3 regions of the Streptomyces sp. NPDC058231 genome follow, and region 3 is predicted to be linked to each of the others. Evidence: riboswitches for the same ligand, from Rfam matches in the RefSeq annotation. Region 3 holds a riboswitch; each other region holds the start of a gene.
What was found. Region 3 has a riboswitch for thiamine pyrophosphate ahead of ACFVXE_RS30835 (thiamine ABC transporter substrate binding subunit). Riboswitches for the same ligand answer to the same signal wherever they lie in the genome.
Positions count from the first base shown of each region.

Region 1: another riboswitch for thiamine pyrophosphate. It lies ahead of thiC (phosphomethylpyrimidine synthase ThiC); the one in region 3 lies ahead of ACFVXE_RS30835 (thiamine ABC transporter substrate binding subunit).
Region 2: another riboswitch for thiamine pyrophosphate. It lies ahead of ACFVXE_RS20360 (purine-cytosine permease family protein); the one in region 3 lies ahead of ACFVXE_RS30835 (thiamine ABC transporter substrate binding subunit).

Region 1 covers NZ_JBHVWN010000005.1:189,035-194,174, forward strand. The annotation lists gene thiC (phosphomethylpyrimidine synthase ThiC) at 1-1,260, opposite strand, end outside; TPP riboswitch at 1,253-1,386, opposite strand; gene ACFVXE_RS05765 (YibE/F family protein) at 1,459-2,799, shown strand; gene ACFVXE_RS05770 (SsgA family sporulation/cell division regulator) at 2,880-3,317, opposite strand; gene ACFVXE_RS05775 (helix-turn-helix domain-containing protein) at 3,419-4,189, opposite strand; gene ACFVXE_RS05780 (DUF5326 family protein) at 4,437-4,649, opposite strand; gene ACFVXE_RS05785 (cupin domain-containing protein) at 4,808-5,125, opposite strand.
Region 2 covers NZ_JBHVWN010000029.1:31,066-36,205, reverse strand. The annotation lists gene thiD (bifunctional hydroxymethylpyrimidine kinase/phosphomethylpyrimidine kinase) at 1-543, opposite strand, end outside; gene thiE (thiamine phosphate synthase) at 540-1,217, opposite strand; gene thiM (hydroxyethylthiazole kinase) at 1,214-2,023, opposite strand; gene ACFVXE_RS20360 (purine-cytosine permease family protein) at 2,100-3,506, opposite strand; TPP riboswitch at 3,498-3,591, opposite strand; gene ACFVXE_RS20355 (crotonase/enoyl-CoA hydratase family protein) at 3,818-4,600, shown strand; gene ACFVXE_RS20350 (class I SAM-dependent methyltransferase) at 4,739-5,140, shown strand, end outside.
Region 3 covers NZ_JBHVWN010000065.1:24,327-29,466, reverse strand. The annotation lists gene frr (ribosome recycling factor) at 1-531, shown strand, start outside; gene ACFVXE_RS30845 (phosphatidate cytidylyltransferase) at 531-1,616, shown strand; gene rlmN (23S rRNA (adenine(2503)-C(2))-methyltransferase RlmN) at 2,103-3,209, shown strand; TPP riboswitch at 3,253-3,367, shown strand; gene ACFVXE_RS30835 (thiamine ABC transporter substrate binding subunit) at 3,438-4,550, shown strand; gene ACFVXE_RS30830 (ABC transporter permease) at 4,661-5,140, shown strand, end outside.

The DNA.
Region 1 (5,140 bases), on a different contig from region 3:
CGTGTAGAAGGGCGCCTCCTCGCAGATCTCCTGCTGGAGGTCGATGTTCTCCTTGATCTTGTGCATCGGGACATGGCCCGGGCCCTCGATCATCGTCTGGACGCCGAACCGCTTGGCCACCGAGTTGAGTTCGCCGAGCGTACGCAGTTCTGCGAACTGTGCCTCGTCGTTGGCGTCGGCGATGGAGCCGGGACGCAGCCCGTCGCCCAGCGAGTACGTCACGTCGTACGCCGCGAGGATCTCGCAGAGCTCCTCGAAGTTCTCGTACAGGAACGACTCCTTGTGGTGCGCGAGACACCAGGCCGCCATGATCGATCCGCCGCGGGAGACGATGCCGGTCTTGCGGCGGGCGGTCAGCGGGACATACGGCAGCCGTACGCCGGCGTGCACCGTCATGTAGTCGACGCCCTGCTCGGCCTGTTCGATGACGGTGTCCTTGTAGATCTCCCAGGTCAGCTCCTCCGCCCTGCCGTCGACCTTTTCGAGGGCCTGGTAGAGCGGCACGGTCCCGATCGGGACCGGGGAGTTGCGCAGCACCCACTCACGGGTGGTGTGGATGTTGCGGCCGGTGGAGAGATCCATGACCGTGTCGGCACCCCAGCGGGTCGCCCAGGTCATTTTCTCGACCTCCTCCTCGATGGAGGAGGTGACTGCCGAGTTCCCGATGTTGGCGTTGACCTTGACCAGGAATCGCTTGCCGATGATCATCGGCTCGATCTCCGGGTGGTTGACGTTGGCCGGCAGGACCGCCCGGCCGGCGGCGATCTCGTCGCGCACGATTTCGGGTCCGACGTTCTCCCGGATCGCCACGTACTCCATCTCCGGAGTGATCTCGCCCCGGCGGGCGTACGCGAGCTGGGTGACCGGCCGGCCGTCGCGGCTGCGGCGCGGCTGGCGCGGGCACCCGGGGAAGACCGCGTCGAGGTTGCGCAGTCCGCCACGGGGCGAGGTGTGCTTGAGCCCGTCGTCCTCGGGGCGGACCGGGCGGCCCGCGTACTCCTCGGTGTCACCGCGGGCGGTGATCCAGTTCTCCCGCAACGGCGCGAGGCCGCGGCGCACGTCGGTATCGGTGGTGGGATCGGTGTACGGACCCGACGTGTCGTACAGCGTCACGTCCTTGCCGTTGGTGAGGTGCACCTGCCGGACCGGCACCCGGAGGTCCGGGCGCGAGCCCTGGACGTATCCCTTGTGCCAGCCGATGGACTTCCCGGCCTCGTCGCCCCGGTTCGAGGCAGGCGTGCGTGCATCCGATGTGGTCATGAGACCTACTCCCTACGCCGGCATTACCCGGTAACAGGTTCAGCGGTCGGCGCAGCCTTCCCCGTACGGATGTACGGATGTCAGCGCCCTCTCAGCCCGGTGCTCCGAGCTCCCGCGTGTGCAAAGGTGCGACCACGCTAACGCCCGGAGCGGCGTACTGAACAGAGGGCCTCTTCCCTTCTTGCGATGATCCCCCCTGTGACGTCCCTCCAGAGTGACCCCGGAACGCAGGAACACCAGCACCACAGCCACTCGCACGGCCACGGTCCTGCAGCGCCGGTCTCCCAGCATTTGCGCAAGGTCATCGCGGCCGTACTGATCCCGTTCGCCGCCGCGGTCGTTGTCGGTCTGGTGGTGCTCTGGCCGGGCGGTGCGCCCGCGCACGAGCGCACCGGTGTCGGCTTCGACCGGCAGACCCAGCAGGGCAAGGTGGTGAGTGTCGAGACGGTCGGATGCGAGGACGTGAACGCCTCGCAGGCACCCGTGACCGGTGACACCGCGGCGTCCTCGGGGGGATCGGCCACCGGCCGGGAACCGGGGCTGTGCAAGAAGGCCTCGGTCCGTGTGACGACCGGACCCGACGAGGGACGGAAGTTCGTCGAGATCGTCCAGCCCGGCGCCCCGCGTCAGTTGCGTGAGGGGCAGGGCGTGGTCGTGGCGTACGCCCCCGACGCACCGCACGACCTGCAGTACTCCGTGACGGATGTGGACCGCAAGTTCCCGATGGTGCTGCTGGCCGGTATCTTCGCGCTCGCGGTGGTCGTGGTCGGCAGGCTGCGCGGGGTGATGGCGCTGGTCGCCCTCGCCGTCTCCTTCGCCGTACTGACCCTGTTCATCCTCCCGGCCGTGCTCCAGGGGTCGAATCCGCTGCTGGTGGCGGTCGTCGGGGCCGGCGCGATCATGCTCATCGCGCTCTACATGTGCCACGGAGTGACCGCCCGCACCTCGGTCGCGGTCATCGGCACGCTGATCTCACTGCTGCTGATCGGACTGCTCGGTTCGCTCTTCATCGGCTGGGCGAGCCTGTCCGGGAACACCGATGACAGCACCGGTCTGATCCACGGGCTGTACCCGCACATCGACATGAGCGGTCTGCTGCTGGCCGGCGTCATCATCGGTTCGCTGGGTGTGCTCGACGATGTGACGGTCACCCAGACGTCGGCGGTCTGGGAGCTGCACCAGGCGGATCCGTCGATGGGTGTGCGGAAGCTGTACCGCGCGGGGATCAGGATCGGCCGCGACCACATCGCCTCCGTGGTCAATACGCTGGTGCTCGCCTATGCCGGTGCCGCGCTTCCCCTGTTGCTGCTGTTCTCGATCGCGCAGAGCAGCGTGGGGGCGGTGGCCAACAGCGAGCTGGTGGCGGAGGAGATCGTCCGGACGCTGATCGGCTCGATCGGCCTGGTCGCCTCGGTGCCGGTGACGACGGTGCTCGCGGCGCTGGTGGTCTCCGCGGACCGCACAGATCCCGGCGCGGAAGCCGTGGCTTCAGGACCTGTACGGGGCGGAAGGGGCCGGCGTCGCAGGGCGAGGCGTTGAGCGTCTCGACGTGGAGCACATATCACCCGTTCGGCAGAGGCTGCGTTCGACCGGCCGGCGGGGCGTCGGCGCGGTCTCCTTCAACCGGCGTTCTGTTCCTTGGCCAGAATGCGGCCCAGAGCGTCTTCCAGACTGCCCTCGAAGTCACTCAGCGTGCACTCCTGTCCGAGCGGTACGAGCTTGTCCGTCCGGTCGAGGAACGCCACGAGCGGCGCGGTGCCGGCCCTGAAGAGCGCGCGGTCCGGGCCGACCTGAAGGCGGATGTGTACGTCGGAGAGCCCCTCGGGCTCGGTGGGGCTGATGTGCACATCGCCGTCGCCACTGGGGCTGTTGAGCCCGTCCAGCAGCAGCTCACGGCCGAAAGCCCAGGTGACGGGGGCGTCGCCGGGCAGGTGGAAGGTCATCCGGATCGCGTACGGATCGCACACCTCGTACCGGAGCTCCACCGGGATACGGAATGAGAGTTCCTCGGAGACGAGGAAGCTCATCATGACCTCAGCTTGAACCGACTCGCGCATCGTTCAACCCCGCAGTAGATGAATCTGGCCAGGAATGATCCCCCATGGCCCTATTGACGCCATCGTGGTGCACGCGATAGCAGATCACAAGGAGTGATTTTTCAGATACTGATAGAGAACACGAACGAACGCAAGAGGCTCGACACTTCGATGCGTAGTCGTTCGATTGCGGGGAGCAACCGGTCTTCCTGGTCGAGGGGTACAGAAATCGCCACGGCGGCTGCAGTGAACCCGGCCGCGATCGGGATGGCTGCGCAGACCGTCCCGAGGGCGTACTCCTGTCGCTCGACGACGGGTTGCACGTGCTCCGATGCCCTCAGGCGAGCGAGGAGCGCCGCTCGGTCCCGGACCGAATAGCGGGTCAGCGGCTGCACGGGGTGACGGTCGAGATGGTCCTGGCGGGCCTTGTCGTCGAGCTGGCTCAGCAGACACTGACCGATGGCGTGGGCGTACCCGGTCTCCCGGAACGGGGCCCACTCCTCCACCGCGGGGACGGCCGGGGTGTCGGCTGCCGCCAGGAGTTCGATCTCGCCCTCTCGATAGACGGCGCAGTAGACCGGTGTCCCGATGATGTCGCGCCACCGGGCCAGCGACTGGGTCATCGCGCCGCGGCGACTGTGCAGAGCGCCGTCGTCGACGAGCCTCTCGGCGGCAGCACCGAAGAGGAACACACCGTTCTCGCGCCGCAGGTAGCCCTCATGGGTCAGGGTGCGCAACAGGTGGTAGGCGGTGGGAAGGGGAAGCCCCGCCTCCCGGGCGAGCTGTTTGGCGGGCGCCCCGTCCCGGTGAGCACCCACAGCCTCCAACAGCCTCAACGCCCGCTGAACCGAACCGATCAACGTCGGGACAGCGGTACTCGATGCCGTGGCCAAAATTCACCCCCAGGCATGGCGACGGGCGGTCAGCCCGTCCGTGGGGGCCGCCCCCACGGGCTTGCCGCGATACCGGGGTCCGCAGACCGGACGTACGCACATTCCACTGGTCACGGTGGCGACGGACAGTCATTTCTCAGGTGGCGGCAGCGAACTGCCACTGTATCGGCCGGCTTCGCGGGGGGCACCGTTTCACATTCCCCTTAGCTCAGCTGGGCTAATTACCCGACTGGTGCCCGGCTCCGACCTACCAGTCACCCCTCGATGACGAGGACGACATGAACTTCCGTACGACGAAAATGAGCCCGCCGACCAGAATGACGAACAGCAGCGCCTTGAAGAGCAGACCGATCACGAAGCCGATCACACTGGCGATCAGGCCGCCGAACACCACGATCGCGATGACGGGCACCGCGACCCACTTCACCCACCAGGGCATCCCCGCGAATATCTCCCGCACAGCCATCGTCCCTACCTCGTCTCTGTGAGTCCCTGCTGCGGTGAGCATCCGTGTCGATGAGCACCTGCTTCGATGCTAGAGGCGTCGAGGCCGCCGGCGGGTACGCCGGAGCCCTTGGACTCCCCTGATCGATCCCCTAGGGATCCCTGAGGTGCGGCTCAGCTCTCCGGCGGAGAGAAGACCACCATGACCCGCAGATCCTCCGTGACGTGATGGAACCTGTGGGCCGCACCGGCCGGCACGTACACCACGCTCCCCCTGCCCACCTGCGTCGTCTCCATGCCCACGGTGATCGATGCGCGCCCGCTGACCACGAAGTAGACCTCGTCCTGGTTGTGCGGCTGCTGCGGGTCGAGCTCGCCGGCGTCCAGTGCGTACAGGCCGACGGACATGTGCCGCTCCCGCAGGAACTGCAGATAAGCGCCGTCGTTGGCGACTCGCTCCGCCTCCAGGTCGTCCAGCCTGAATGCCTTCATGATCCGCCCGCTCCT
Region 2 (5,140 bases), on a different contig from region 3:
ACCCGGCAGGTGACCGCCCTTCACCAGCACCCAGCGGGGCCCGTACGCGAGCAGTCGCGCGGCGGCGCGGCGCATGTCCGCCTCGTCCGACACCGCTACGCCGGTGAGCTGCGCCACCTCGTCGAGATTGGGCGTGGCCACCGTCGCGGTCGGCAGCAGTTCGGTCCGTACCGCGTCCAGGGCCTCGTCGGCCAGCAGCCGGTCCCCGTGCTTGGAGACGCTCACCGGGTCCACGACCACCGGGACCGCCGAATCCGACAGCAGCTCGGCGACCGCCGTGACCAGGGCGGGGGAGGAGAGCATCCCGGTCTTCACCGACTGGACGCCGATATCGTCGACGACGCTGCGGTACTGCGCACGGACCGCCTCCACGGGGAGCTCCCACGCACCCTGCACGCCCAGGGAGTTCTGCGCCGTGACAGCTGTGAGCACGCTCATGCCGTGGGCGCCGAGCGCCAGCATCGTCTTCAGGTCGGCCTGGATCCCGGCTCCTCCGCCGGAGTCGGATCCGGCGATCGTCAGCACGCGGGGCGGTGCGGTCATGCGGAGTTCTCCTCTTGGGTACGGGTCCAGGCCAGAGCGTACGCACGGGCCGCCGCGCGGGGATCCTCGGCGGCGCAGATACCGGAGACGACGGCGGCCCCCACCGCTCCGGCCTCCCGCAGGTGTGGCAGGTCGTCCGGGGTGATGCCGCCGATGGCCACGGCGGGCAGGCCACCGAGCCGGGCGAGGCGGGCGAAGCCTGCCCGGCCGAGTGCGGCCGGGGCGTCCGCCTTGGTCCGGGTCGCGTGCAGCGCCCCGATGCCCACGTGGTGGATGCCTGCCGGATCCTCGGCGGCGGCGCGCAGTTCGGCGGGCGTGGCCGCGCTCAGGCCCAGAACCGCGTGCTCCCCGATCAGTTCGCGTACGGCGGCGGGTGGCAGATCCGACTGGCCGACGTGAACCCCCGTCACACGTGCGCCGGCGGCACGGGCCGCCAGGAACACGTCCACCCGGTCGTTGACGATCAGCGCCACTCGTTCGGGGAGTACGGCGGCCACCTCAAGCACCGTGCGCAGGAACTCCCCGCCGTCGGCGTGCTTCTCCCGGATCTGCACGGCGGTGACGCCTCCGGCCACTGCCAGGGCGACGGTTCCGGCCACGCTCCGGCCGTGGGCGGCGCACTGGGCCGTGTCCGTGACCAGGTAGACCGACAGATCGACCGGTGCCGCGGTCATGCGAGAGCCATCCGTCCGGCGAGATCCGTCCCTCCCAGTGCGGCGAGTGCGTCCAGGAACGCGACGGCGAAGCTGCCGGGGCCGGACGCCTCCTTCGCGGCCTGCTCGGCGGCCACCGTGTACGCGGCCACGGCGGCCACCGTCGTGGCGAACCGGTCCTCGTCGACCGCTGCGAACGCCGCCATCACCGCCCCCAGTGCGCAGCCGCCTCCCGTCACCCGCGTCAACAGGGCATGCCCGTTGGCGATCCTGGCGGACCGCTCCCCGTCGGTGACGACGTCCACCGGGCCGGAGACGGCGACGACACAGCCGGTCCTGCCGGCCAGCTCGCGCGCCGATTCCTCGGCGGCCGCGACGTCGTCGGATGAGTCCACGCCACGGCCGCCGCCGCCCGCGCCCGCGAGCGCGATGATCTCGGACGCGTTCCCCCGGATCACCGCCGGTCGCAGGCCCAGGAGTTCCCGTGCCAGCGCGGTACGGACCGGAAGCGCGCCCACCGCCACCGGGTCGAGGACCCACGGCGTACCGGCCGAGGCCGCTGCCCGCGCGGCCTCGGTCATGGCGGAGCGCTGCTCGGCGTGCGGGGTGCCGAGGTTGACCAGGACACCGGAGGCGATCCGGGCGAACGGACCGGCCTCGTCCGGGATGTCGACCATGGCCGGTGAGGCGCCCAGCGCGAGCAGGACATTGGCGGTGAACCCCGTGACCACCGAGTTGGTCAGGCACTGGACCAACGGGGCGTCCGCCCGCACGCGGGCGAGAGCCTGCGGGACGAAGGCGGCGAGATCGGCGGATGTCGAGGGCATGGGATGTCGCTCCGTGGGGAGGGGGTGTCGTTCCGGTGGCGGGGACGCCGGGGTCCTCCGCCGGTTGCGAGCCGGATCAGGGCTGTGGGCGGCGGCGCAGCCGCAGCGGCGCGTAGACGGCGAGCGCCACGAGGAATGCCACGTAGTAGGAGAGGTCGGCGCCGTGCAGGGCGGACGCCACCGGACCCACGTACAGGCTGGTGTCCATGAACGGTACGGCCGCGGCGAAGGCGATGACGAATGCCGGCAGCGCGATCCATCCGGACTGGGGACGGCCGGTTTCGGCCGCGAGGTCGATCGCGGCGCCGCCCCGCGCCCGGGACCGGGCGAGCCAGTCGACGATGACGATCGCCACGAACCCGGGAATCCAGTAGCCGACGAAGAGCAGCACGTTCTGGAAGCGGGCCGTGGTGTCCGCGGCATGCATCCACAGCACCAGCGGGAAGCCGAGTGCCGCGGCGAGCGCGGCGGCCACGGGCCGCGGAATGCGCACCCCGACGGTCTGCAGGGCCAGGGACCCGCTGTAGTCGTTCATGGCGTTGCTGCAGAGGGCCGCCAGTGCCACGGCGAGCAGCCCGAACGCGCTGAGCACACCGCCGCCCAGCAGCTTGTCCACACCCGCGGCGGTCTGGTCGGTGAGCACGGAAGCGCCCAGCAGCCCGAGCGCCTGGACGGCCACGAACGACATCACCAGGCCGAGCATCGTGTACCAGAACATGCGGGGGCGCGAGGTGGTGCGCGGCAGGTAGCGGCTGAAGTCGCTGGCGTATGGGGCCCAGGACAGGGTCAGACTCAGCGCGATGGTGCTGGTGAGGACGGAAGCGCCGGCCTGATCGGCACCGTGCGCGGTACCCGCGCCGACCGGGTGGACCCCGTCGAGCAGCCGCCACGCGATCAGCGCGAACGCTGCGGCGAGCACAAAGGTCATCACGATCTGGAGCCGGTGGATGGCTTCGTAGCCCAGCACACCGAGGGCGCCCTGGGCCAGCATCATGACCAGGACGCCGAGCCAGAACGGCCAGCCGCACAGCCGCGCGAGCGCGTCCCCGCCGAACAGTCCGATCAGCGCGTCCCAGGCGACCGAGGAAAGCCACTGCAGGATGCCGGGTACGGTCACGGCGCGGCCGAACGCGAGGCGCGCCAGCGGCAGCTGCCCGGCGCCGGTCCGGCTGCCCCAGGTGCCCAGATAGGCCGTGGGCACCGCACCGATCACGGTGCCCAGCACGACGGCGGCGAGCGCCGTGGCGAAGTCCAGGCCGAGCGCGATGCCGACGGTGCCGGTGAACACGCCCGTCATCGTCAGATTGGGGGCGAACCATACGGTGAACAGGCGCCCGGGACCGCCGTAACGGTTGCTCTCGGGGACCGGTTCGATGCCGTGCGTCTCGACGCTCAGGTCGCCGGGGGCCGCCGGCATCCTGCCGTCGAAGACGGTCTGCCCGGTGTCGGTGGGCAGACCGCCGGAAACATGCGTCACAGGCATGAAAGACATCCCTCCGCCAGTACGAACTGGTTCAGGTTCGACGGGTGTGATCTCAGCCCTCGGCGGGGCACCCCGTGTCCGGTAGTACGGACAGACTAACCCGATCCTTTTCGACGCCGGTACGGAAGAGTGTGCGGCGACGGCTCGACGTGCCGTCCATGGTGCGGACGCACCGTGTGCCTCCGCCCGGGCATCCCGCCCGGTTGGCGGGAAGGCGGCCACGACCGCGCACTCCGTCGGTACCATCCGGTACTCCGGTCGTCGGAATCCTCCGCCGGGCGGCCCTGCGAGACCGCTTTACGGGAGAACCGGTGACCGAGCAAGCTCCGGCGGTGCGGATCGAGAGGGACGGCCCCGTCTTCACGGTGGTCCTCAGCCGCCCCGAGGTCCGCAACGCAGTCGACGGACCGACCGCGGCCCAACTGGCCGACGCCTTCCGCCGGTTCGATGCCGATCCGGAGGCATCCGTCGCCGTTCTCTGGGGCGAGGGCGGCACATTCTGCGCCGGGGCCGATCTCAAGGGCATCGGTACGGAGCGCGGCAACAAGGTCCTCGCCGACGGGGACGGGCCGATGGGGCCCACCCGGATGCGGCTGAGCAAACCCGTCATCGCCGCGGTCTCCGGACACGCGGTGGCCGGCGGCCTGGAACTCGCCGTCTGGTGCGATCTGCGGGTCGTGGAGGAGGACGCGGTCTTCGGGGTCTTCTGCCGCCGCTGGGGTGTTCCGCTGGTGGACGGAGGAACGGTGCGTCTGCCGCGGCTGATCGGTGAGAGCCGCGCCATGGACATGATTCTCACCGGCCGTCCGGTCGCGGCCGCCGAGGCGTACGACATCGGGCTCGCCAACCGGCTGGTGCCGTCCGGAGAAGCCCGCCGGGCGGCGGAACGGCTCGCCGCGGAGATCGCCGCGTTCCCGCAGCTCTGCCTGCGCCACGACCGGCTCTCCGTGCGTGAACAGCACGGTCTGAGCGAACCGGATGCCCTGGCCGCCGAGTACCGGCACGGCCTGGTCCCGCTCACCGCCGGGGAGACCCAGGCGGGTGCCGACCGGTTCGGCGGCGGTGCGGGCCGCCACGGGACCTTCGCCGACTGAACCGGCCGGATGCCGGAACGTGTCCCACGAGAGCTTTGGTCTAGATAATTCGAAGAGCGGCTCGTTAGCATCCGGGGCCGGGACCGGACGACGGCTCGCCGTTGTCCGGCGCATCGACAGCCGTGAGGCAGGGGCGACATGACGGGGACCGCCGAGGGTCGTGCCTTCGCCGAGGAGTACCGCGAGGCGCGCGAGATTCCTCGCGCCGGTCTCGCGGACTGGCGCGACGCCATCGCCTCCGCGGTGGACCTGGCCCCCGGACGTACGGTCCTGGACGTCGGAGCCGGCACCGGGGCGTTCGCCTCCGCGTTCAGCGACTGGTTCGGTGTCCGCGTGCTGGCCGTCGAGCCGTCGGACGCCATGCGCGCCCTGATCCCCGACACCCCGGACATCGAGGTCCTCCCCGGACGTGCCGAGGCGCTGCCCGTGCCGGACGGCTGCGCGGACGCGGCCTGGCTCGGATCGGTCATCCACCATGTCTCCGATCCGGCCACCGCCGCACGCGAGTTGCGCAGGGCGCTGAAGCCGGGCGCCCCGGTT
Region 3 (5,140 bases):
GAGGAGAAGATGGAGAAGGCCGTTGTGGTCGCGAAGGAAGACTTCGCCGCGATCCGTACCGGCCGTGCGCACCCGGCGATGTTCAACAAGATCGTCGCTGACTACTACGGCGCGCTGACCCCGATCAACCAGCTGGCCTCTTTCTCCGTTCCCGAGCCGCGCATGGCCGTGGTGACGCCGTTCGACAAGACCGCGCTGCGCAACATCGAGCAGGCCATCCGCGACTCCGACCTCGGCGTCAACCCGAGCAACGACGGCAATATCATCCGGGTGACCTTCCCCGACCTCACCGAGGAGCGTCGTCGCGACTACATCAAGGTCGCGAAGACGAAGGCCGAGGACTCCAAGATCTCGATCCGGGCCGTCCGCCGCAAGGCCAAGGAGACCCTGGACAAGCTGGTCAAGGACAAGGAGTCCGGCGAGGACGAGGTGCGTCGCGCCGAGAAGGAGCTCGACGACACCACTGCGAAGTACGTCGCGCAGGTCGACGAGCTGCTCAAGCACAAGGAAGCCGAGCTGCTCGAAGTCTGATGAACGACTCTTCCTGGGGCGCCCCGCAGGCAGCCGGTCACTGGGGTACGCCCGAGATGACGGCCGCCCCGGCGGGTCCTGCATACGATGTGCATGACGCCCAGCAGACTCGGCCCATGCCCATAGTGCCGGACGTTCCCGACGCAGGTAGAGACGCTGACGACCGTGACGACCGGAACGGGGGAGGCGCCGGCCAGGGCGGCGGGTCCCCGTTCCGTGACGAGATGCCGCAGGAGCCCATGTCCACCGCGCCGACGCCCCCGCAGAAGAAACGTGCGGGCCGTGACCTGCGAGCCGCCATAGGGGTCGGTGTGGGGCTCGGTGCCGTCATCGTCGCCTCGCTCTTCGTCGTCAAGGCCGTCTTCATCGGCGTGATAACCGTCGCCGTCGTCGTCGGCCTGTGGGAACTCACCTCCCGGCTGCAGGAGCGCAAGGGCATCAAGGCACCGCTCGTACCGCTGGCGGTCGGTGGCGCGGCGATGGTCGTGGCCGGCTATGTGCGCGGAGCCGAGGGCGCGTGGGTCGCGATGGCCCTGACCGCCCTGGCGGTGCTCGTCTGGCGGATGACCGAACCGCCGGAGGGGTATCTCAAGGACGTCACGGCCGGTGTCTTCGCCGCGTTCTACGTGCCGTTCCTGGCGACCTTCGTCGCGATGCTCCTGCGCGCGGACGACGGGCCGCAGCGGGTCCTCACCTTCCTGCTGCTGACCGTGGTCAGTGACACGGGCGCGTACGCCGTCGGCTGGCGTTTCGGCAAGCACAAGCTCGCGCCGCGCATCAGCCCCGGGAAGACCCGGGAGGGACTGTTCGGGGCGGTGGCCTTCGCGATGGTCGCCGGTGCGCTGTGCATGCAGTTCCTGATCGACGGCGGCGCCTGGTGGCAGGGGCTGCTGCTCGGCCTGGCCGTCGCCGCCAGCGCCACCCTCGGTGACCTCGGCGAGTCCATGATCAAGCGCGATCTCGGGATCAAGGACATGGGCACGCTGCTGCCCGGGCACGGCGGGATCATGGACCGGCTGGACTCGCTGCTGCCGACCGCTCCGGTGGTCTGGCTGCTGCTGGTGCTGTTCGTGGGTTCCGGCTGAGCGAGCCGGGGCACCTGCCCGTCCGGTCGTACGAGTGAAGGGTCCGTTGCCCACAGGGCGGCGGGCCCTCACCCGTACGACCGCGGCCCGGAGGAACGACGGCGGGGCTCCGCGGCGGTGCCGTCCTCGGCCCCGTCCGCGGCCGACAGGGTCCGGGTGAGCCCAATCCCACCGGAAGAGCCGGTGCGCGGACGGCACCTGGTGTCGTGCGACACCCATCGGGTCGCCGATCACCTGCTCCAGGTAGCCGGTACGACGAGTCCGACGCCACCAGACAGATCCACCCGGGCGGGTGGGCGAAAGCCTTCGCGGCGAGCTCGCCGCGGCCCCGGCGAGCCGGCCGTTGTCGTGATCCAGCAATGGTCGAAACCCGGTGCGGCCGGGCCGTCGGAGGACGGCCCACAGGCGGCCCGGGGCGGCCAGTGACGACTGCCTCATGTCTTGGATGGCAGGCCACAGGATTCGATCTGCGACACTGGTACAGCCATGCCTAAGCCCGGAGAACTCACTTTCATCGCGCCCCGCGGAGCCAAGAAGCCGCCGAGGCACCTCGCCGACCTCACGCCCGCCGAGCGCAAGGAGGCTGTCGCCGCGATCGGCGAGAAGCCGTTCCGCGCGCAGCAGCTGTCGCAGCACTACTTCGCGCGGTACGCGCACGACCCGGCCGAGTGGACCAACATTCCGGCCGGTTCGCGGGACAAGCTCGCCGAGGCGATGTTCCCCGATCTGATGTCCGTCGTCCGCCACATCAGCTGCGACGACGACACCACCCGCAAGACGCTGTGGAAGCTGCATGACGGGACGCTCGTCGAGTCCGTCCTGATGCGCTACCCGGAGCGGGTGACGATGTGCATCTCGTCGCAGGCCGGTTGCGGGATGAACTGCCCGTTCTGTGCGACGGGGCAGGCCGGGCTGGACCGCAACCTGTCGACCGCGGAGATCGTCCACCAGATCGTGGACGGCATGCGGGCGCTGCGGGACGGAGAGGTGCCGGGCGGGCCCGCGCGGCTCTCCAACATCGTCTTCATGGGCATGGGTGAGCCGCTCGCCAACTACAAGCGGGTGGTCGGCGCGATCCGTCGGCTGACCGACCCGGAGCCGGACGGTCTCGGTCTCTCGCAGCGCGGGATCACCGTCTCCACCGTGGGTCTGGTGCCGGCCATGCTGCGCTTCGCCGACGAGGGCTTCAAGTGCCGTCTCGCCGTGTCGCTGCACGCGCCGGACGACGAGCTGCGGGACACGCTCGTGCCGGTGAACACGCGCTGGAAGGTGCGTGAGGTACTGGACGCCGCGTGGGAGTACGCGGAGAAGTCCGGCCGCCGGATCTCCATCGAGTACGCGCTGATCCGCGACATCAACGACCAGGCGTGGCGCGGTGACCTGCTCGGCCGGCTCCTCAAGGGCAGGCGGGTCCATGTCAATCTGATCCCGCTGAACCCGACGCCGGGTTCGAAGTGGACCGCGTCCCGGCCCGAGGACGAGAAGGCGTTCGTCGAGGCGATCGCCGCTCACGGGGTGCCCGTGACCGTTCGGGACACCCGCGGTCAGGAGATCGACGGGGCCTGCGGTCAGCTGGCGGCGTCCGAGCGCTGAGCCCGGAAGGGCCCGTGTAATCTGGGCGCGCATTCAACTTCATATTTTCCGACAGGGGAGCGCCACAGCGCTGAGAGTGCGGCACCGAACAGGGTGGCCGCAGACCCTCTGAACCTCGCCCGGGTCATTCCGGGTAGGAAGTTCGGTCATCAACTCATGCTGTTGCGCCCTGCCCGCGCTGCGGGCGGGGCCGCGTCTCTTCCTGGTCAAACCCAGGAGGAATTCACAATGAGTACCACCCGTAGGACCAGTCGGCTCGCGGCGACGGCCGTCGCCGCCGCCCTCGGCGTCACCGCGCTCGCCGGCTGCGGCGGTTCCGGCGACGCGGATTCCGGGGCCGGCGGCAGTAAGGGCTCCGGCTCCAAGACCGTGACTCTGGTCAGTCACGACTCCTTCAGCGCCTCCAAGGGCGTGCTGAAGGAGTTCACGAAGGAGACCGGCTACACGGTCAAGGTGCTGAAGAGCGGAGACGCGGGCGCCGCCCTCAACCAGGAGATCCTGACCAAGGGTTCCCCGCGCGGCGACGTGTTCTTCGGCGTCGACAACACGCTGCTCTCCCGCGCCCTCGACAACGATCTGTTCACCCCGTACGAGGCGAAGGGCATCGGCCGGGTCGCGGCCGATGCCCAACTGGACGCGGACAGGCACCGGGTGACCCCGGTCGACACCGGCGACATCTGCGTCAACTACGACAAGAAGTACTTCGCCGACCGGAAGCTCGCTCCGCCGAAGAGCTTCGACGACCTGGCGAAGCCCGCGTACAGGAACCTCCTCGTCACGGAGAACGCCGCGACCTCGTCACCCGGTCTCGGCTTCCTCCTCGGCACCGTCGCCGCCTACGGCGAGGACGGCTACCAGGACTACTGGAAGAAGCTGAAGGCCAACGGGGTCAAGGTCGTCGACGGCTGGGAGCAGGCGTACGACGAGGAGTTCTCCGGTTCCGCGGGCGGCAGGAAGGCCAAGGCCGACCGACCGCTCGTCGTGTCGTACGCCTCCAGTCCGCCGGCCGAGGTGCTGTACGCGAAGCCGCAGCCCGCGAAGGCGCCGACCGCGGTCGCGACCGGGACCTGCTTCCGGCAGATCGAGTTCGCGGGCCTGCTGAACGGCGCGAGGAACGAGGCGGGTGGCAAGGCGCTGCTGGACTTCCTGATCAGCAAGAAGTTCCAGGAGGACATGCCGCTCAACATGTTCGTGAACCCCGTCGCCAAGGACGCGAAACTGCCCGAACTCTTCACGGAGTTCGGCGCGACCGTCGGCAGCCCGGCGACCGTGGCCCCGGAGACGATCGCCAAGAACCGTGAGCAGTGGGTCCAGTCGTGGTCCTCGCTCGTAGTGAAGTAGCGAAGGCTCCCGTCCCCGGACCGGGTCCGGGCGGGAGCCGCCCCCGCGCCCGTTCCGGACGTGCGGCCGCCGTGGGGGCGTGGCGCGGGAACGCGGTGCGGCTCGGTCTGATGGCCGTGCCCGTCGCGTTCTTCGCGCTGTTCTTCGCCTACCCGGTCGTCGCGATCGTCGGCCGTGGCCTGAAGGCCGACAGTGTCTGGCAGTTTGGCCGGATCGGCGAGGTGCTGGCCCGGCCGGACATCCTCGACGTGCTCTGGTTCACCACTTGGCAGGCGCTCGCGTCGACGGCGCTGACCCTGCTGATCGCGCTGCCGGGAGCCCATGTCTTCGCCCGATTCGACTTCCCCGGCAAACAGTTGCTGCGGGCGGTCGTCACCGTGCCCTTCGTCCTGCCGACCGTCGTCGTCGGGACGGCCTTCCTGGCGTTGCTGGGGCGCGGCGGCTTCCTCGACGAACTGGCCGGCGTCCGGCTCGACGCCACGGTCTGGGCCATCCTGCTCGCCCACGTCTTCTTCAACTACGCGGTGGTCGTACGGACCGTCGGCGGGCTGTGGTCGCAGCTGGACCCGCGGCAGGAGGAGGCGGCCCGG